2 regions of the Succinimonas sp. genome follow, and region 2 is predicted to be linked to the other one. Evidence: predicted binding sites of a transcription regulator. Region 2 holds the regulator's gene; the other holds the start of a gene.
The links. Region 2 encodes sigma-54, which starts transcription at its own class of promoters, with help from an activator protein. Its sites were predicted from a motif close to TGGCACNGTTTTNGCTT; they were not measured.
Positions count from the first base shown of each region.

Region 1: ACJROR_RS09645 (flagellar basal body rod protein FlgF) is a predicted target of sigma-54. The motif match lies at 11,106-11,122, and genes of this name have one in related genera.

Region 1 is NZ_JBGVBR010000266.1:23,168-40,447, forward strand. It holds gene ACJROR_RS09580 (flagellar assembly protein T N-terminal domain-containing protein) at 1-144, opposite strand, end outside; gene ACJROR_RS09585 (FlgO family outer membrane protein) at 306-1,316, shown strand; gene ACJROR_RS09590 (LPP20 family lipoprotein) at 1,327-1,752, shown strand; gene flgN (flagellar export chaperone FlgN) at 1,870-2,295, opposite strand; gene flgM (flagellar biosynthesis anti-sigma factor FlgM) at 2,497-2,811, opposite strand; gene flgA (flagellar basal body P-ring formation chaperone FlgA) at 2,997-3,701, opposite strand; gene ACJROR_RS09610 (chemotaxis protein CheV) at 3,896-4,882, shown strand; gene ACJROR_RS09615 (CheR family methyltransferase) at 4,882-5,760, shown strand; gene flgB (flagellar basal body rod protein FlgB) at 5,841-6,251, shown strand; gene flgC (flagellar basal body rod protein FlgC) at 6,301-6,729, shown strand; gene ACJROR_RS09630 (flagellar hook assembly protein FlgD) at 6,744-7,424, shown strand; gene ACJROR_RS09635 (hypothetical protein) at 7,530-8,363, opposite strand; gene flgE (flagellar hook protein FlgE) at 9,458-10,870, shown strand; gene ACJROR_RS09645 (flagellar basal body rod protein FlgF) at 11,155-11,901, shown strand; gene flgG (flagellar basal-body rod protein FlgG) at 12,030-12,818, shown strand; gene flgH (flagellar basal body L-ring protein FlgH) at 12,916-13,599, shown strand; gene ACJROR_RS09660 (flagellar basal body P-ring protein FlgI) at 13,806-14,903, shown strand; gene ACJROR_RS09665 (hypothetical protein) at 15,009-15,731, opposite strand; gene ACJROR_RS09670 (methyltransferase domain-containing protein) at 15,885-16,655, opposite strand; gene ACJROR_RS09675 (aminotransferase class I/II-fold pyridoxal phosphate-dependent enzyme) at 16,652-17,280, opposite strand, start outside.
Region 2 is NZ_JBGVBR010000335.1:132-4,723, forward strand. It holds partial or broken gene ACJROR_RS11910 (ATP-dependent DNA helicase RecG) at 1-1,519, shown strand, start outside; gene ACJROR_RS11915 (RNA polymerase factor sigma-54) at 1,654-3,270, shown strand; gene hpf (ribosome hibernation-promoting factor, HPF/YfiA family) at 3,638-3,922, shown strand; gene ACJROR_RS11925 (PTS sugar transporter subunit IIA) at 3,934-4,407, shown strand; partial or broken gene ACJROR_RS11930 (YihY family inner membrane protein) at 4,423-4,592, opposite strand, start outside.

The sequences.
Region 1 (17,280 bases), on a different contig from region 2:
GGCATCGTCAATGGCCTCCTGCCGGGCGGCCGGGGTGTCTCCGTTGCGGATCTGCGCGGATCCTTCGGCCTCGAACCACTGGGCGAAGGCGGTTCCCATGCCTGCAATAAAGAGCAGGAACAGCAAAATGATGTGTTTCAGCATAACGATAACTTCCTGAAAAATTGACTCCCGGCATAATCATTGCATTATACATACCAGAGAAAATGCGCCAAAAAAATATCGCGGAGATACATGACATCAGAGGTATTCATGAATCAGCGTACATATATACGACAGCAGCGCGCATGACAGAGGACAGAGTTATGATAAAAGCGTTCTTATACACCATGGCGGCATTTATGCTGCTCTGCCTTGCCGGATGCGCTTCCCCGGCTCCGGCGGCAGCGCAGAATCCGGAAGCTGCGCAGCAAAAAGCTCCGGATCGCCGTTCGGGAGAAGGCCTGAAGCCGTATGCGGACAAGCTGGTAACGGAGGTGGTCGCATCCATTAATGACACCGGCAACCGGCCCCGGGTCGCCATTGCCACCCCGGTGGACGTGGCATCTCTGGAGCATACGGACTGGCTGGGCCGGGAGCTTGCGGAGCAGTTTGTGGCCGGTCTCCACCGTCATGGCTATCAGGTGCTGGAATACAAGCTCACCGGCTGGCTGGAGATCACCCCGAACGGTGACTATATTTACAGCCGCAACTGGCAAAAGCTTGCCGGCAAGGCCAATGTAACCCACATTTTAAGCGGCACCATGAGCCGGAATGATGACGGGGTCATGGTGTACGGCCGTTTGGTTAATCTCCGTAATTCCGTGGTGGAGGGAGCATCGGACATCTTTATCCCCTATGACACCCTGCCGGAATGCTACCGCAAGTATCCCAGAACCTGCGGGGACAACCCGGTATATGATCCGGCCATGGCCGCCGCCGGGAACAGCCAGGCGAAAAAGAACGTTCCGCCGCTCCGCAATTTAAGCAGGGCTCCCGCCAAAAAGCCCGCTCCGGCTCCCCAGAGAGCGGCAAAACCCGCGGCGAAGCCTGCTGCCAAGCCGGCTCAGTCCGCCGCTCACAGAAATAATTCCGGAAAACCATCCTCCGGAAAGCCTCTTCCGGCCTCTTCCGGCACGGAAAATGCTTCATACCGGGTGGACGGCACCTCCGCCACCAGCCGCGGCAATGCGGACATTCCCTGCTCCTACTGCAACGGCATGTCCTCCTGCCGGGCCAAATGCGTGAATCCCGAGATCTATCCGGCCTCAAGCTCGCTTTACCATGATGCCATTATCCGGGATGTCAGGAACCAGAGTCAGTATGACAGAAGATAGGAGAGGTTATATGAAAACTCTAGCTGCGGCAGGCCTTTGCTTCCTGCTCTTTATTGCGGGAGGGTGTTCTTCCTCCGGATATGAAAGCGGTGTTCAGGAGCTCTCGCGCTATCCTATCATGCGGGCTACCGGTTATGCCGTGATTTCCCGGCAGCCGGGGCCTACGGGAGATGACCGGATTCTGCAGGCCATGCGGGCGTCCAAGCTGGATGCCTACAGGGAGCTCAGCGAGCAGGTGTATGGTCAGCAGCTTATTGCCAGCACGGATCTCCGTGACAATATTCAGACAGACAACGAGCTTAAGGCACGTACCGCCGGCATTATCAAGGGAGCCCGGGTAATCAGGTCATATCCTTTGAATAATACCTATGTTACCGAGCTGGAGCTGGACAGCCGTCTTATCTACGATCTTTACAAAATGCGGGGAGCTCTTTAACCGCATCCCGGGCTTCGGGAGTCCCGGGGAATCCCTTAACGCAGCCTGCGGCAGATTTTTGCCGGTGGCTGCCGCGCAGATCTTAAAGCTTCCTGACAAGTTGTTTAAGGATGCCGGTCAGGCTTCAAAATCCAGATGAAGTCCGGCCAGGGCGTTTTTGTTTCCTCTCTCGTCATAGGTAAGAGTGGTGGTGTCCCGGATCTGCACCAGGGACGCTGACAGTCTCCGGCTGGCTGCCATGTTGAGCTCAATAAGGCGGCCGTTGACGTCGTTCTTCATTTTTACCTCCGCGAGCTTATCCAGAATCATGTTTTTGGCCTTGAGAAGATCGGTCTTGAGAAGATCCCGTTCCGGATGGTTTTTAAGGGAGCTGTCGTTGGTCTGCAGCTTGAGAAGAAGGTCGGTTTTGACTTTGGAGAGCGCGGGAAGCTCCAGAGCCTTGCGCTGCTTTAAAAGGCCGCATTCCTGATCCAGAACCTCGCTGAGCCGGTCAAGAAGCTGAACCTGTTCCTTTAGAATATCCCTGATGGTGCGTTCCGCCATATAATCCGTCCTTTCTTCCTGTGAGGCTGCCGCCTGTTTTACGTCATGAGCTTGTTACATGGTACTCCCGCCGGGGCGTTTCCGAAAGAAAAACCGGGTATTTCTCAGGCAGGGATCTTATTGTGACGGGAATATGGAGAGCAGCAGCGCCAGCGCAAAAACCGCGGGGGCCGCGGTTCTCGGATGCGTTATGAGCAGGGATCAGGAGAGAGCTTCGGCGAATTCCTTTTCGCTGGCCAGAATGTGATTTGCCATCTTTTCAAAATCGATGCGGTAGCTCCCGCTCTCAATAGCCTTGCGGATGGATTCGATTTTTGCGGGATCGATGCCGTCGGCCTTCTGAGCCCGGGCTGCCGCGGCGCTCATGGTCTGCGCGGTATCAGTAATTTTCACGTCGTCGCTGTCTCTGCTTGCCGTCTCGGCAGCCTTTGCGGAAGAGCCGGAGTTTTTCACATAGCCGGTCTGCATCTGCCGCTGCACGGACAGATTCTGGTTGTTCATAATATCAATGGACATTTTGCACTCCTCAGCCCCAGGGGCTTTCGTCGTAATGAGGGTTGTCTCTTAACCCTGTAGCGGCCCGGAGGGAAAAATCTTTAGGATGATTTTCGGGATTTCTGCAGAAATATGATCCCGGCAGCCTTTCAGGGCGATTTCAGCAGCGTGACTTTATCAGCGCTTTCCGAAATTTTCGCCGGGATTTACATATCGATTCTGGTCAGAGAGGAGTCGATAACCCGGGCTTTTACGGTTTTGCCGCTTTTCAGATTCTTTACTCTGATGAAATCGCCGTAGGAGCCGTCCTGCATGGCCTCGCCTCTGGTGCGGATGCTGAAGCTGCCCCCGGCGGCCTCAATGTCGATTTCATCTCCCTGGCAGATGACGCAAATCTGATTGGAGTGCACCGGCTGGCCGGGTTTAAGATCCCTTTTGGTGCGAATGCCGTCCAGAAGCGCGGGATCCGAGAACGTGGTGCCGCGGTTCAGCACCTTGTCCATGTAGGCTATGGTCAGATTGTCCCGGCTCAGCATGCTGTTTTTGGGGACGGCGTTTATTACGGTCACAAAAGGGGTTTTGATGACAACTCTGGCGGTGAGGTAAAAATGCCATGGGGTGGTATCGCTTTTGCATTCGGTTTTAATGGAATTGTTTTTGCGCACCTTGCCGGCCGCAACAGAAAACTCCACCGGCCCCTCGCACACGGGGTAATCCCGCCGGGGGGCGGAGGTAATGGTAATTTCCGCGGTTTCGCCGTCCTCCAGCGCGAGCTCGCCTTCCAGCCATTCCCGGGCCTCTTCGCAGAGCTCCTGATTGTATTCGCTGTCGGCCGGACAGCTTGAGGGAGCTGCGGACAGGCATGTAACAGCGGCTATGAAGGCAAGAGACTTAAAAAAAGTGTTATCCATTTTATAAAATCGCTCTTTGGAAATACCAGAACTGTCGATTACATGACAATATTATATGACATGGCTGATTTCTTCTGTACAGATAACGGCATGCAATATCAGCGCTATGCGATGTCATGATCATGCCGCCCCTGTTTTGTTTTCGAAGAGTATTCCCGATTAATGTTTTGTGCCGGCGGCAAGGAGAGTAGTTTATGGCTGGAGTTTTGGATTCGGTCAATCAGCTGACTGAGCTTGTGGGGCAGAACCGCCTGGAGCTTCTTCTGTTTCGTCTGCCGGGCCGGGATCAGCTTTACGGAATAAACGTATTCAAGGTCAAGGAGGTGCTGGAGTGTCCGCGTCTTACCGCTATGCCGCGTCTTAACAAGAATGTCCGCGGCGTGGCCCATGTGCGGGGACAGACCATTTCCATCATTGACATGGGGCTGGCCATCGGCGGCCGGATGAATCACGAGCTGGAGCACAGCTATGTCATTATCACGGAATACAACCGATCCGTGCAGGGCTTTCTTGTAGGAGGCGTTGACAGAATAGTCAATCTGGACTGGAGCTCCATTATGCCTCCCAAGGTGGTGGGGAAGACCAATTACCTCACGGCGGTAACTCAGGTGGACAAGCAGCTGGTGGAAATTCTGGATGTGGAGAAGATCCTGGATGAAATTTGTCCTAATGATAAGAACGTCAGCGAAGCCGTGGTGGAGGAGTTCCGGAAGGAGGATTCCGAGGCCGAGGCTGCGCAGCCGGACAGACCGAAGCTGGTGAGAAAGGTTATGGTGGCCGATGATTCCTCGGTGGCCCGGAATCAGGTCAAGAGAGCCCTGCAGTCCATCAATATGGAAGCCATTGTGGTGGAGAACGGTCTTCAGGCTCTGGAAAAGCTGCGGGAACTGGCGCAGAACGGGCCGATCCAGGAGCAGATCGGACTTCTGATTTCCGATATCGAAATGCCTGAAATGGATGGCTATACCCTGACGGCAAATATCAGGCAGGATCCCAAGCTGGCCGCTCTGAAGGTGATTCTGCATACCTCTCTTTCCGGCGTGTTCAATCAGGCGATGGTAAAAAAGGTCGGAGCGGACAATTTTATTGCGAAATTCAATCCTGACGAGCTGGCCAAGGCCGTGCGTCATCTGATGGATGAGGGCGAGGAAGAACTTTTTCAGGCGATTAGGAACAACTGATGAGCGATCAACAGACAGCCGGCTCAACTGACAGCAGCGCCGCAGACTGGTCAATCAGTCCTGATGCGTACAAAGCCTTCTGCAGCTTTCTGCAGGAGCGCTGCGGTATTGTGCTGGGAACCGGCAAGGAGTACCTTATCAGGAGCCGGCTGGTGCCGCTCCTGTCCCGCTATGACGCTGTCAGTCTGGATCAGCTTCTGGACAAGGTAATCCGGGGAGATAACCTGTCTCTGGAAAGAACCGTCATTGATGCCATGACCACCAACGAAACCTTCTGGTTCCGTGATGTTTATCCCTATGAAATTCTCGGCAGCCGGATCTTGCCGGAGCTTGTCCGGGAGCGCCGCCGCATCCGGATCTGGTCAGCGGCCTGTTCCTCGGGACAGGAGCCTTATTCCATCGCCATGGTGATTCAGGAGCAGGCGGAACGGCTCCCGGATCTTAAATCCGCTGCGGTGGATATCGTGGCTTCGGATATTTCCGATTCCATGCTGGAGATGGCCCAGAAGGGGGTTTATGATTCTCTGTCCATGTCCCGGGGCCTTGATTCGGAAAGGAGACGGCGGTTTTTTCAGATTCATGACGAGACTGCGGGTTCCTGTCAGATCTCCGAAAGCATTCGCAGCATGGTGTCCTTCAAAAGACTGAACCTCCTGGGCAATCTGGCGGTTCTGGGGAGTTTTGACATTATCTTCTGCCGCAATGTCCTCATCTATTTTTCAAGAGAAGAAAAGCTGCGCATTATCATAAACTTTGCCAGAATGCTCAGACCGGGCGGTTATCTGTTCCTGGGCAGCTCCGAGTTTATGTCCGGCATTGAAGAGTACTTTGAGATGATCCGGCTGAATCCGGGCATTATCTTTAAGCGCCTTGGCTAAGCTCCGGAATCATGGCATGATTCTTGAATCAATCTCTCCGGAAGTAACTGCGGTGTCAGTGATTTGGCGGAGACGGATCTATGAGTATTTCATTCGATAATATCTTCGGGGTGCACTCCCGGGCTCTCAATCTCAGAAACAAAAGAGCGGAAATCCTGGCCGGCAATCTGGCCAATGCCGATACTCCGGGCTACAAGGCTCAGGATATGGATTTCAAGGCGGCTATGGATCAGGCTCTCCGCAATCAGAACGGGGGATCCGGCACAAATCTTGCTTTAACAAATCAGAAGCATTTCGCAGGATCGGCTCTGATGCCCGATGGCACCCGGGTGTTCCGGGAATCCCTGCAGCCGGATACCGGTGACGGCAATACTGTTGATGTCAGCGTGGAACGCATGGCCTATATGGAAAACAGCATTGACTATCAGACCACCCTGACCTTTCTGAACGGCAAAATCAGCAATCTCAGAAGAGTGCTCAGCGGTGAATAAGAGCAAATGACAGAATCAGAGCGGTAACAGAATTAAAGGAGTATTTAAAATGAGTCTTTACGGAGTTTTAGATATTGCCGGCTCAGCCATGGCGGCGCAGTCAATTCGTCTTAATGCCACGGCATCAAATCTGGCCAATGCGGACAGCATCACCTCCAATGCGGCAGATACTTACCGCGCCAGACGGCCGGTTTTTGCCACCGCTCTTATGGAGGCGGAGAAGAACATGGGCTCGGTTCAGGGCATGGGAGTGCAGGTAAAGGATGTGGTGGAGTCCGCTTTGGATCCCATCAGAGAATACATGCCGCATCATCCTCTGGCAGACCAGGACGGTTATATCTTCCGTCCCAATGTCAATCCCGTGGAGGAAATGGCCGATATGGTCAGCGCCAGCCGTTCCTATCAGACTGTGGTGCAGGTGGCTGACAATGCCAAGCAGATGCTGCTGCAAACACTGAAGCTGGGCAGCGCCGGCTGATAAGGGGGTAGTTTATGTCAATTTATGAAAGCATCGGACTCAGTACGGTAAGCTCGGTTAAAGCTCAGGCCGAAGCGGATGCGGCAAAGAAGGGAAACAGTACCCTGGGACAGGAGGAATTTCTGAGTCTTCTGACCACGCAGCTTTCCTATCAGGATCCTACCAATCCTGTGGATAACTCGCAGATGGTGACTCAGCTGGCCCAGCTGAACATGGTTTCCGGCATTGCCGACCTTAATAACAGCGTCAGCGATCTTACCGCCAATGTCACTTCGTCTCAGGCGCTGATGGCCTCGGGACTGGTGGGGCAGGATGTGAAGCTGAATACCAATACAGCCTACTTCAATGGTTCCGATGCCACCCAGTTTATGATTGATGCCGGATCCGGCGCGGTGGGGATGAAGATAAGCATTACAGATGCCGCGGGAACTCTGATAAATGTTATCGATCTCGGCGACGGCAGCGGAGACATTAACCTCTACTGGGACGGCACTGACAAGAACGGCAATACGGTACCCAGCGGGAACTACAGCTTCTCGGTAACCGGACGGCAGAACGGAACCAGCGCCGCCATTCCGGTGTACGGCTACGGCACCGTATCCAGCGTGACTCTCGGGAACGGGCTTAAGGATACCGTGCTGAACCTGCAGGGCGGCGGCACCATCCAGATGTCCGAGGTCAGAAATTTCGGATAATGCAGCGGCTGCGCCTGAAATATAGCCGCGCCTGAAATACGGCATCGCGTGAGACAAACGAACATGATAATGAAAGGGCGGGATCCTGGTGATGCCGCCTTTTTGCTATTTCATAAGATGAGCGTTTTTGGCTGATGCGGCAGCCTTTTTGAGGAGATCTGTTTCCGCCTCCCGGGCCAGCTTGTGTCCGATAAGCTGGCAGGCGGTGGCCTCTGTTCCCAGAAACCACAGGAGAAAAACAGATGTCCACAGCTTATAGGGAATGATGTTCACCGCTCGGGGGAGATACCAGGTTTTCAGAATGAGTTCATCATTAATGATCGCATAGGAAAGCTCTGCGAAAATCATGAACAAATTGAAAATCCAAAAGAGGAGCATCATAAAAAAGAGAAGCTGAAAGAAGTTTCCCGCCAGTATTCCGGCGGCGGAGAGAAGAAGCTTTTTCAGGGAAAGCCAGGGGAGGCGGGAACGCAGAGTCAGCGTGAGTATTCCCGGGATCAGCGCCGGCGCCGCCGTCATGATGAGAAGTCCGTACAAAAAGGTCTGCCTTTCCTGATATTGTATGCTGCCGGGTTCATCCGTCAGGATGAGATCTGCCAGAAAGATCTGGGGGATCAGCATGATGGCTCCGGGAATCAGAGCCGGTATCAGCGCGGTTTTAAGGCGTTCCCGGAGATCGGCCCGCGTCCGGGGATCCCTAAGGAGCGGCATAATGCCGGTTTCGGACAAAAGCGGGGTTACGAGAGCGATGCCGGGGCCGGTGAGGGCTCCCAGAAGAAAATACGCAAGATTCCGGAGAAACCGCCATTGGCTGTGAAAGGGACTCAGAAAAGCGGACATGGTGATGCCGGAGCTCCACAAAACCCGCCAGAGATAGTTCCAGAGCTCATATTCGGGAACGCCTGTCGGGACGGGGGTCTTAGGATGCGGTGAATTCATAGGCCATGAGTCTCAGGGGTGAGTTTTCGAAAGGGTTCAGAGGGGATTATTGTAGTGTGATGTTTTTAAAAAGCAAATTTCTGATCCTGAACCCGGAGCAGGCTTACACAGCGCCGGAAGTTCTGGCAAATAAGGGAAATCTGGGCAAGAGCGGCATGGGTAACAGGGGATGTGAGTGAGAGCGGGGCTGTGAGCGGGGGTGTGTGCTGGAGCGCGGAAGATTAATGCGATGCCCTCCGGATAATCTCGGCAGAATCCGCCGGTTTTACGCTTTTTCAGTTTTCCTGAAAGCAGAAGAGGACTCATCATGAGTCCGGTGCAGCGGAACTTCCCTGTTCCGGCTCGTAACGGCGGCGCTTTTCATCCTGAAAGCTGCTTCGGAACGTCCCTGTCCGTCCGCCGGCCTCTACATTCTATAGTGCTGTGATTTTATGGCAACAGCGATCACGGCGGTTTCCTGCCGGATCTTCCGGAAAATATTGCCGCGCTCCCGCTAAACCTTTGCAGCAAGGGGCCGGGCGGCATTTAAAGCGGTGCCCGGAAGTTTATATTTTCAGATAATTCGGCATGAATGCATGGCTGATATCGCACAATCTTGTGAGATATCAGCTAATTCTTTCTTTTCACCGGAAAGCCGGTTTTGCCCTGATTGGGGCAGCAGCAGCGGGGCTGCGGCAGAAAACCGGCAGAGCTGTTCTTCCCGGGCGGCAAAAACATGTCAGGGGGGCAGATCTTCTGCCGCGGCAAGGCCTGCCCCCTTAGGGAATGCCGCATTTTCAGCAGTTTTCCTTCCTGCTTTCTGTCCATTATGTGTCTGTTGCCGGGCTATTTCCGGACTATTTCCGCTCATAGGCCGCTGCGGTTTTGCGGCAGTGACAGCTTTTCGGCTGGAATTTTGGGCCATAACCGGCAAAAAACCGTTATTATTTTGATCTTATTCAAATTTTTCAGACTGTTTTGGCAAAAACGGAGATGTGGCACAGGGGTTGCATTAAATCCAGTGCATTAGCAGATGCGTTAACAGATTAGCAGAAATGCCAGGAAGCAGCAGTCCTGAAAAATTTTTTTAAGACGACAACGGAAGGAGAGTTCGTATGTCCATGAGTATCTCAGTAAGCGGTATCAATGCAGCTCAGAAGCACCTTGATGTCACTTCTAACAATATTGCCAATGTTAATACCATCGGTTTTAAGAATTCCCGCGCTGAATTTGCCGATATGTACGCCAATTCGATTTTCACCGATAACCGCACGGCAGTAGGCAACGGTGTGCAGACCGCCTGCGTTTCCCAGCAGTTCAGTCAGGGTTCCCTGACCACCACCAAGAACGCTCTGGATCTGTCCATTAAGGGCGACGGCTTCTTTGTGCTGTCTCCGGATGCCAATTCTCTGGATCGCACCTATACCCGCGCCGGCGCTTTCCAGTGCGACAAGGACGGCTTTGTGGTGAATTCCATGGGCAATTATCTTCAGGTTTATGATGTGAATGACGACGGCTCCGTGAAGTCGGTAAGTCTGGATTCCACGCACCCCCTGAGAATTCCCAGCTCCGCAGGCTCCCCGGAGGAAACCACCAAGGTGGAATCCAGCATGACCCTGCCGGCGGATTCCCCGTATATGAATGTCAGTCTGTTTGATCCGCAGGATTCCAGCACCTACAATGCCTCCACTTCGGTTAAAGTCTATGATTCCCTGGGCGAGGCTCATACCGCCACCTATTACTTCATCAAGGATCAGGAGGCTCAGGGCGCCGCCACGGATGCCAATACCTGGCAGATGTTCATGTTCATCGATGACAAGCCGGTGGATATAGAGGTTACGGATGCCGGGGAATTGGCTTCGCAGACCAAAACCTTCCAGTCTCCTTCCTCTCTGGCAAAGGACGGCTTCACTCTGACCAGTGCCAAGCTTGTTTTTGATGACAAGGGCAATATCAAAACCGATGCTACCGGCAACATAACCGGCTACACCCCGGCAGTTATTAAAACCGTGCCTCTGGGCACCGCTCCCTCTGACGCCTACGGCAGCGACAAGGTTATTACCACCGGAGCCAACGGGGAGCAGCAGGTGGAATTCCTGTTCGGGAAGAATCTTCACATGTACGGCGGCACCTCCTTCTCGGTTGAGGCTATCAGCCAGAACGGCTCCACGGTAGGTCAGCTTACCAACGTGCAGATTAACGACAAGGGCATTGTCAGCGCTACCTATTCCAATGGCACCAGCGCCAAGATTGGTATGGTGGCCATGGCTAACTTTGCCAATGTGCAGGGACTGACCCAGATCGGCGATACCTGCTGGAGAAAGTCTTTGGATTCCGGGGACGCTATTCCCTGTCAGGCTACCGTAGGCACCGCCGGAGCGATTCAGTCTTCCGCTTTGGAAGAGTCCAATACCGATCTCGCCACTCAGCTGGTGGAGCTCATCACGGCCCAGAGACATTATCAGGCCAACTCCCGGGCGCTGGAGGTTAATAATACCGTAATGGACAGCATCCTCAATATCCGGTAATACCATGCTGCTACTGACCGTCCCCGGCTCTCTCCCCGGGGCGGTTTTTTGTCATGATCATCATGATGCGGCATAAATCCGTCAGTTTCGGAGAGCAATCATCCCTTCTTTGTTTCCGGCTGTGTCCAGCTGTTCCCGGCCCTGTCCCGGATCCCGCTTTCTGCGGTATTCCCGGCATTATTATCCGCCGTTATTTCCGCGGCTTCTCCCCTGTTTTTTCCGCTGCCACGATTTCTGGCATGACCTTTGCTTAAGCATTAATACCAGTTAAAGAGGTAGTGATTATGGACAGAATGCTCTATATCGCCATGTCCGGCGCGAAGGAAAATTTTCATGGCATCGCTCTCCACGGCAACAACCTGGCCAATGCTTCCACCACGGCATTCAAGGCCGATCTGGAGCAGGCCCGCACCATCAATGCCTACGGCCCCGGTTTTCAGTCCCGGGCTTTTTCCATGACCGAGAGACCCGGCTACAACCTGGAGTCCGGCACCCTGATAACCACCGGACGAGATCTGGATCTGGCCGTGCGGGGAGAGGGATATTTTGCCGTGGTGGATCGGAACGGCGAGGAAGCCTATACCCGGAACGGCAGCCTGACCATCGACGAAAACGGTCTTCTTAAAACCAGCAACGGTCAGCCGCTTCTGGATGATTCCGGAAACGAGATCATTCTCCCGGTGCCGCTGGAAAAGGTCTCCATCAACAATGACGGGGTTATCAGCGGGAGACCCGCCGGAGCCGACCTTACCATTGTGGAGGAGTTCGCTCAGATCAAGCTGGTGAAGATCCCGGACAATCTTACGGTTAAGGGCGCGGACGGACTTTTTCGGCCGGCTCAGGGGGGCACGGTGCCCTTCAATGATGATGTGAGCGTCACCGGAGGAGCTCTGGAGGCCAGCAACGTTAATGTGGTGCAGGAAATGACCAGCATTATCAGCCTGCAGCGGCAGTTTGACATGCAGATCAAGATGATGCGGAACGCGGAGCAGAATGACGAGGCGCAGAACAGCCTCCTCAGAATGTCATAACCGCGTCAGAATTTTAGCGAAAACAGGCAAAAGAATGGTGGCACGGTCATTGCATTACCTGTAATACCGGCGAAGATCGCGCACCAGCAGTTTATCAAAAAGCAGCATAACAACAGAGGCAGGAATATATGATACCGGCATTGTGGATTAGCAAAAGCGGACTTGACGCGCAGCAGACCAACATTTCAGTTACTTCAAACAACCTGGCCAATGCTTCCACCGTGGGCTACAAGAAGGGCAGAGCCGTGTTTGAGGATCTGCTTTATCAGAATGTAAATCAGCCGGGCGGCCGTTCCTCCGCGGACACCACCCTCCCTTCCGGCCTGATGCTGGGCGCCGGCGCCAAGGTTGTGGCCACCCAGAAGCAGTTCGGCCAGGGTGATGTGCAGACCACCAATAATACCTTGGACCTCATGATTTCCGGGGACGGCTTCTTCGAAATTCAGATGCCGGACGGCACCACCAAGTACACCAGAAACGGTCAGTTTACCCTGAATCAGGAGGGCACCATTGTTACCGTGGGGAGCGGCTACCCGCTTCTGCCGGAAATTCAGGTTCCGGAAAACGCCAAGAGCATTACCGTAGGCAAGGACGGTCAGGTGAGCGTTACTACGGCGGATCAGGCCGAATCTCAGGTGCTGGGTCAGATTACCGTCACCACCTTCGTGAACAACACCGGCCTGGAGCCCATCGGCGAGAATCTCTTTGCGGAAACCTCCGCCTCGGGAGCTCCCATGCAGGGCATTGCCGGCACCGACGGCGTGGGCACCATTAATCAGTGCTGCCTTGAGGTTTCCAATGTGAATGTTACTGAAGAGCTGGTAAACCTGATTACCGCCCAGAGAGTTTATGAAATGAATTCCAAGGTGCTCCATACCGTAGATCAGATGATGGGGAACCTGGTACAGACGCTGTAGCGGTCAGGACTCAGGATAATTGAATAAAACGTAACAGAGCTTAAATAGCGCCCGGGCTCAGTCCCGGAAAGAGAGAAAAAACATTTTAGGGGGAATTATGATGAGAACAGCGTTAGCCCTGGTATTTATGACTGCGGCGGCTTTGACCTCCGGGTGCGCCAGCATGATGGATCCGGTTCCGGATGACCCCAAGTTTGCTCCGGCTCTGCCCGAGGATACCGTGGCGGACATCGTTCCTGACGGTTCGATTTTTGGGATTGCCCGGCCTGACAACCTTTACACCGATATTAAGGCCCACCGGGTGGGAGACATTATCAGCGTGGAGCTCAAGGAAAGCACCCGGGCCAGCAAGAATACCAGCAACGAGACCGAGAAGTCTAACAAGAACAGCATCTCCGCGCTGACTCTGGGGGGCAAGCCGGTAAAGATCGGCGGCTACACCACCGAAGCCGGCATGGGGAGCTCCTCGGACTTTTCAGGATCTGCCAAGGCTTCGCAGAGCAACAGCCTGACCGGCAACATTTCCGTCAGCGTGGTTAAGGTGCTGGCCAACGGCAACCTGGTGGTGCGGGGTGAAAAGTGGGTGATGCTGACCAACGGCAACGAGTATATCAGGATCACCGGCATAGTCAGATCCGAGGATGTCAACGCCGACAACACGGTATCCTCCCAGAAAATCGCCGATGCCAGAATTCAGTACGGCGGCACTGGAGACTTTGCCAACACCGCCGAAAAGGGCTGGCTCTCCAAATTCTTCAACAGCAAGTGGATGCCGTTCTGACGTAATGACACAGGGCAGACCTGGATCGTGTCAGGCATGAAGAGTCAGACATGACATAGATGCGAATTTTCAGAATTCAGGCGACAGGGACAGACGGGGCAGCCGGAAGGCGCCCCGTCTTTTTGGCACGTATCTTGAATAATAATTCCAGAGAGAAAATTTCGTCAGGGATCTGACAGGAGTCTGATATGACCAGAAGATATTTAATGATTTTTCTGACGGCGCTGGCGGTGATCGTTTCCGTGGCGCTGCCGGGATTTGCCGAGGCTGCCAGAATCAAGGACATTGCCAATGTGGGCGGGGTCAGATCCAACCAGCTTATCGGCTACGGTCTGGTGGTGGGTCTTAACGGCACCGGCGAGAAGAATAACGCCTTCTCGGAGCAGAGCTTCCGTACCATGCTGAATAATTTCGGCATTAAGGTGGATCCCAGCGTGCGGCCCAAGATCAAGGACGTGGCTCCGGTTATCGTGCATGCCGATCTGCCGCCGTTTGCGAAGCCGGGTCAGGTTATTGACGTTACGGTTTCGGCCATCGGCGAAGCCAAGAGCCTTCGGGGCGGCACTCTTCTGCAGACCTTTCTCAAGGGCGTGGACGGCAACATTTACGCTGTGGCTCAGGGGTCTCTGGTGGTTTCCGGCCTCGGCGTGGAAGGAGCGGACGGCTCCAAGGTAGTGGTTAACACTCCTACGGTGGGCCGCATTGCCAACGGGGCCACCGTGGAAAGGGAGGTGCCCTCGGCCTTTAATATCGGAGACACCATTAACCTCAACCTGGTGAGAGCGGATTTCACCACTGCCAAAAGAGTGGCCGGCGCCATAAACAGCAAATACGGCAACGGCACCGCCACTGCCGTGGACGGGGTTACCATCAGAATTCAGGCGCCCCGGGATTCCAATCAGAGGGTGGCCTATCTCTCCCAGATTGAAAACCTGGACGTGGAGCAGGGCAACGAGGCCGCTCGCATTATCGTTAACTCCCGTACCGGCACCATTGTTATCGGACAGAATGTGAGACTGCGTCCGGTGGCCATTACTCATGGCGGTCTTACGGTGTCCATTAAGGAAAACACTCAGGTTTCGCAGCCGGAACCCTTCACCGGCGGGGAGACCGTGGTGGTGCCCAACAGCAATATTTCGGTTACGGAAAAAACCGGCAAGATGTTCAAGCTGGATACCGGCACCACTCTTGATGATCTGGTGCGGGCCATTAACCAGGTGGGCATGGCGCCGGGCGATCTCATGAGCGTGCTGGAGGCTCTGGAGCAGGCGGGAGCCATTGAAGGGGAACTGGTGATAATCTGATAAAGAAAGGAACCGGATCTACCGTGAAGAGACACAAAACCGGCATGGCGCTGAACCATGCCGGTTTTCATTTTAGGGGAGCTCGGACTGCTGCCCGGATTGCGTTTATTTATTGCGGCCTTTCATTCTGATTTCATTCATTTCCGCGGCATCCCGGGCCGGGGTCGCCCCCTCCAGCATTTTGTTAAGATACGCTATCTGTTCCTTGTCTTTGGCGATATGCCGCTGAAAAAAGTAAATTGTGAGAGCGAGATTCTGGAGCGAGCTCAGTACCACGCTGTCGTTATAGCTGGTGTCGGTGGTAAGAATGGTAATGAAGCTGGCGAGTCCCTGTCCGACGTAGGTATCGTATTCCTCGGGTTCTCCCTGGCAGGACAGCCGGGTGCCGTAGATATAGTTTTCGTATTCGCTGGCCTTGCATTCTCCGGAGGCGGTGAGGTTGGTAATGACATCAGCTGCCGTGATGTCGTTTTTAGGCTCCATGACAATGCTCATAATGTCATGCTCCGGGCACCGGAAGGCGGCAAATATTCCGTCCCGGGTGTAGCTTATAAGGGAGCAGCCCTCCGGCAGTACCGCCGGGGCGGTGTTGCGCAGGGCCTTGGCCAGTGCCGGATTTACCGCGGGATTCTTAGCTTCCGGAGGCGCCGGGAGAATCTGGGCGGAGGTTCCCCCGGTGTTAAGGGCCCTCTGGGCGGCCTCCGTATCAAAGGATGATGCGGGAGCGGCGGTTTCAGCCAGAGCGTAACCGGCGCCGGCAGTCATGAGAATAATCGCCATGGCGGGAAGGAGTGACCGGGCTTTTGTCCGATAGTTTGCTTGATTCATGAGCCTTTCTCCGGAATAGGGGATAAATCAGTGTTAACCCAAAAGGGCTGATTACGGTGCTATGTTAAACCAAAGCTCTGCGTTTTGCAGCAGTTATGCCGGAGATATGCCGAAGATATGCCGGAGAATAGCTGGGATCTCATTTTCGGGAGATCACTTTTTGAGATATCCCAGCACAAAGGCAGTGCTGTAGGTATGAATAAGAGCGTCTCGGGTCTGCCTCTCCCCCAGAATCCCGAAAAACCTCCGGCAGGCTTCCCGGGGCATCGGTTTTGCGGAGACGCCGCTGGCTCCGATTTTGCGGATGGAGTCCAGATAGGCCCGAATACTGGCATACCTTTCCTGAAAAACCCGTTCCTGAGTTATGATGCCGTTGGAATCCTGACTTGAGGCTTTTCCGGCAATGCCGCATTCATCCAAAAGGACGTTAATTTCTGTGAGATTTCGGAATTCCATGCATCTCCCCGGAAGTCCGGCCTTCTCAAGATCCTCTGAGAGCTCCTTCAGGGTTCCCGTTACGGGAATGGCGAGGGCGATAAAGGCTCCGTTCCGGCTGATGCGGCGGATTTCCCGGAACGCCTTTTCCAAACGGCACCAATGAAGAGCCATGGATGAAAATATCAGATCGCAGGAGTCAGCGGGCAGGGGGATATTCTCAATGTCTCCCGTAACAGCCCGGGCAGCGGGCACTCCGGTTCTGGCGGCCCGGGCCGTCATGGCGGGAGAAATGTCGATGCCGATAATGCTTTGGGCCTTTTCCCTGAGGGCTGCGAAGTTCACTCCGGGACCGGAGCCCAGATCCGCTCCCCGGAAAAAACCGTCCGGGATTTCCTGAATAAGGGCGGCAGCGATTCTTTTCTGCACTGTGGCCAGAGAGGCGTAGCTGTCCGCCCCTCTGGAAAAATGCTTTTCCGCCATGCTCATAAATTTTCTTCCCTGTCCGGAAAAGCTGCTCCGGTGTGCTGTTCTGCCGGCGGCTGAGTCCCATAGCCTTCCTGTCCCAGCCTTCGGATAATCTGATGAAGCTTTTCCGCAAGAAAATCCGCATCCTCCTCCCGGTGTGCGGCGGTGAGGGTGATCCGGAGGCGGGCGGAGCCCCGGGGCACCGTGGGCGGCCTGATGCTGCCTAAGAGTATTCCTGCCTCTTTAAGCTCCTCTGATACCCGCATCATGACGCCGGCGTCCCCGATAATGACAGGCTGGATGGCGGTTTCCGAGCCGGGGCAGCATTCCGGAAGGAGGCTTTTCATGGCGTTCTGAAATCTTCTTATGAGAGCCCTGAGATGACTTCTGAGTTCTGCTCCTTCGCTGCCTTCAATGATGTCCAGGGCCTTCAGGGTACCTTGAGCCAGAAAGGCCGGAGCCATGGTGGAATAGATATACTCCCGGGAGGTATTTACCATAAAGTCCGTAAAATCGCGGTCGCCGGCCGCAAAGGCTCCGGATAGCCCCAGAGCCTTGCTGAAGGTGCCCATGTAAACATCGATGTTCTGAAAGCCCGTGCCCTGATAATCCGGGCTGCCGTGTCCCTGCCGTCCCAAAACCCCGA
Region 2 (4,592 bases):
ATATTCCGGCCGTTCTCTCCTGGAGAGTTTTCTGACTATTCACCATCCGGCCACCTCCGAATCCCTTGCCAGGCTTTCAGATTTCTCCGCGCCGTGCTGCAAAAGAATAATCATTGAAGAGCTGACGGCGCATCAGCTCAGTCTCATCAGACTGCGGGAAATGAACAGTCAGAACAACGGTTTTGCGCTTAAGCCCGTACCGGAGCTCCTGAAAAGATTTATCGCAGCCCTGCCCTTTCAGCCCACCAATGCTCAGAAGCGGGTTACCGAGGAGATTATTCAGGATCTCATGAGCGATATTCCTATGAACCGTTTGGTTCAGGGCGATGTGGGATCAGGCAAAACGCTGGTGGCCGCTATGGCCGCCCTGACTGCCGTGGGTAACGGCTGTCAGGCTGCCATCATGGCTCCCACAGAAATCCTGGCCGAACAGCATGCTGAAAAAATTGCCAAACTGTTTGCCCCTCTGAACATAAAAACAGCCACCCTGCTGGGAAAATACAAGGCGGCGCGAAGAAAAGAGGAGCTCAGACTCATCGAAAGCGGAGAAGCGGGGATCATTATCGGAACCCATGCGATTTTTCAGGAATCGGTGCATTATGCAAACCTGAAGCTAATTATCATCGATGAACAGCATCGTTTCGGCGTAGATCAAAGGCTTAGACTGCGCAGCAAGGCTGAAAAAGACGGTAAAACGCCTCATATGCTGGCCATGACGGCAACCCCCATACCCCGCACGCTGGCCCAGACAATGTATGCTGACATGAAGGTATCGGTGATTGACGAACTTCCTCCTGGCAGAACCCCCATCAAAACCTTTATGCTCTCCATTGATAACAAGCATAAGCTGATCCCAAAAATCATGGAAAACTGCCGGAAACACCTGCAGGTTTACTGGGTCTGCTGTCTGGTAAACGAATCGGACACTCTGGAGGAATGCCAGGATACTGAAAATGCCAGAGACTATCTTCAGGAAAATCTGCCCGGACTCAGCATTGATATCGTTCACGGACAGATGAAGCCCTCCGAAAAAGAAGAAGCCATGATCAGATTCAAGAACGGAGAAACCGACATTCTGGTAGCCACATCCGTAATCGAGGTCGGCGTTGACGTTCCCAATGCTTTTCTTATCGTAATAGAAAACGCAGAGCGCTACGGTCTGGCCCAGCTTCATCAGCTGCGCGGCAGAGTGGGCCGCGGCAAAATCGAATCCTACTGCTGTCTCCTGTGCTCAGGGAACATCAGCCCGGCCGGCATTGAAAGAATGGAAGTGCTAAAGGAAAGCACCGACGGCTTTTACATTGCCGAGAAGGATCTGGAAATCAGAGGGCCCGGAGATCTGATGGGAACCCGGCAGACCGGAGAAATGATTTTCCGGGCGGCGAATCTGTTCCGCGATGAGCCCCTTCTGGAACAGGGAGCCGAAATCGCCGCCGCCATTCACAGCAAGCATCCGGAACTGGAAAGCTCTTTGCTCAAACGCTGGTATCCTGATGGAGAAAAGGCGGGCAAGGCTTAAAATTGCTTCTGAGTTTTTGCGAGGCTCACAATAAACAAACTCTCTGATATACGAAGCCTCTCCGGTAGTGCACAATATCCCCTTGACAAAATCAGCCGGCAACCTATCCGAGAATCTACAGGGGGAGATTGTTCATGAAAAACATGCTTAATCTGAGACAGTCAGTAACTCAGACCCTTGCAATGACTCCTCAGCTGCAGCAGGCTATTCGGCTTTTGCAGCTTTCTCAGCAGGAACTTGAAATAGAAATTCAGGAAACTCTGGACAGAAATCCCCTTTTGGAAACAGAAGATTCCGCAGAATCCGCCACCACCTCTTTGGACGCCATCACTGAACAGCAAAGCAGCCAGGAAAAACAGGATGATGATTCCTTCGGCGCTGACAAGCCGGTAACCAGCGATGACGTGCCATATAATTCCAGTGCTGAATTGAGCTCTTCAAAACAGCTGGAAGGCAGCGGCGATTTTTATGAAAATGAATACAGTGCTGATTTTCCGGCCGAAACGGCTCCTCCGGAAGCCGCAAATGTCTCGGAATCACCATCCTCCGCTGAAATTGACAATCACGAATTCGACACCTGGAATGAGAACTATTCTGCCGGCGTTTCCGCGGGAAAAACCTACGAGGGAGCCGATGATACCTATCAGGGAGAAACTGCCTACGGTCTCAAGGAGCATCTCCTGTGGCAGCTTAACCTTACCAGGGGAACCCCTCAGGAACAATTCATCGGTGAGGTCATCATCGACGGAATAAAGGAATCCGGATATCTTGCCGAATCCAATGAAGATCTGCTTATAGCTGTTCAGAAGCAATATCCCAGTACCACCACCGAAGAAATTGACAGAGTGCTCCGCGTTATTCAGCATTTTGATCCCGTGGGAGTCGCCGGAAGAAATCTTGAAGAAACCCTGCTGACTCAGCTTGATGAATATGATGATACCGAACCTGTCATAATGCTGGCCCGGCAGATAATCAGGGAATATCTGAATCTTCTGGCTGCTAACGATATCAGCGCCCTGCAGAAAAAAACAAAGGTCAAAAATGAGCAATTACTGCGAGAGGCCGTAGGAATCATTAAAAATCTTGAACCGTACCCGGGCCGTACCATCGATCATGAATCAAGGGAGTATATTGTTCCTGATGTGGCAATTGTGCGCAAAAACAATAAATGGGTGGCCGAGCTTAACCCGGCTGCGGTTCCCCGGCTCAAAATCAATGAAACCTACAGTGCCATGATTCAAACGGTAAAATCGCCGGAAGACAGCAAGTATCTGAAATCCCATCTTCAGGAAGCCAACTGGTTTATTCAGAGCCTGAATAAGAGAAATGACACACTGCTCAAGGTAGCCACGTGCATAGCAAATGAGCAGCAGGATTTTTTTGAAAAGGGCCCGCAGGCAATGAAGCCATTGGTGCTCAATGACGTGGCTTCTCAGATCGGCATTCATGAATCTACCGTATCCCGGGTAACCACGGAAAAATACATGTACACCCCCCAGGGTACATTTGAGCTGAAGTACTTTTTTTCCAGCTCGGTTAATACGGAAAACGGCGGTACCTTTTCGTCAACGGCCATACGGGCAAAAATAAAAAAGCTTATTGACGAAGAAGACGTATCCCATCCTCTCAGCGACAGTCAGCTGTCGGAAATCCTGAAAAACGAGGGGATTATGGTAGCCAGACGCACTGTTGCCAAATATCGCGAATCCCTTAACATCGAGTCATCAAATCTCAGAAAAAAATTCTGCTGAGCAATATGACTTCATGGCGGAGTCCCGGTTTTGGAAAGTCTCCGAGGTGTTTATATCCTAAGACAAACTTTCTTTATCTTAGGATACTGTAAATAACAGCATCAGGGCCGTAAGCACTAATGCGGCCTCGTTTCCGGCAAAGCTTCGTCGCTTTCCCTGACTCTCTGTTACCCCGTATCCTGTTTATCTCCTTTTTTGTTCACTTTTTAATCAATAGTACTTAAAAACCATGGATGGTATCACCATTTGCGACTTAAAGACTGGATTTAACAGGTCAGAGACATCTAAAATAAAACTATAACTATGGCGAGGGCCGTAGCTAAAGCTCTGAATCTCGCTTTAAGATTCACCAGACTGAGGAGTTTCTATGCAGATAAATATAACCGGTCATAATATTGAAGTTACCGAAGCGCTGCGTAATTATGTTAACGACAAGATGGATCATATGAAACGTCTTGAAGAGTATGTTAAGTCTGTTAACGTTATCCTTTCCATTGAAAACCTCGTGCATAAGGCTGAAGCCAGAATTGCCGTTAAGGGTGACGATCTTTTTGCTGAAGCCGGTGCCGAAACGATGTATGCCGCCATTGATGCACTTGTGGATAAACTTGAACGCCAGTTAGTAAGGCACAAAGAGAAGTTAACCAAGTAAGCTTTTCGGTAATGTTCGATTTATCATCTATACTTAAGAAAAACGGGGTAATGAGCCCCGTTCTTTGTTACAGCCGCAAAAAAATTTTCGAGATCATTGCTGCTCAGGGAGCCAGTCTGACCGGCCTTAGCAATACGGAAATCATTACCGGACTGAACAGCCGGGAAAAGATAGGCACCACCTATATTCAGAACGGTTTTGCCCTGCCGCACATGATAATTCCCGACAGCGCGGCGGAATCTGCGGTCTTTCTGGTTTTGGAAAATCCCATATCATACGGGCAGATGGAGGATATCAAGGCCGATATTATCTTGGCGCTGTTTCTTCATCAGGATACCGTTGAAGAGGATGCGGATACCATTGAAGAAACGTCCCTGATTCTTTCTGATATCGCCATCACCAAATCCATAAGATCCCTGCGCAACATCCCCAATCAGATTTATCTCCTTATTGTGAATGTCTGCGCCAGGGAAAAATCACCGTAATACCGGAACCGCTGTTTACAGCTCCAGCTGTTTTTCAGCCTCAGTTTCCTCTTCCTTGATAAGATTCTCCGCCTTGGCCCGGACTGCCTTTTCCGCATCCTTGGCGGCAGCCACGGCCGCAGCTTTGTCAGCTGACTGGGTAATCTCTCCATATGCCTTAATGGAGGCGGCAACCTCAGCGCCTA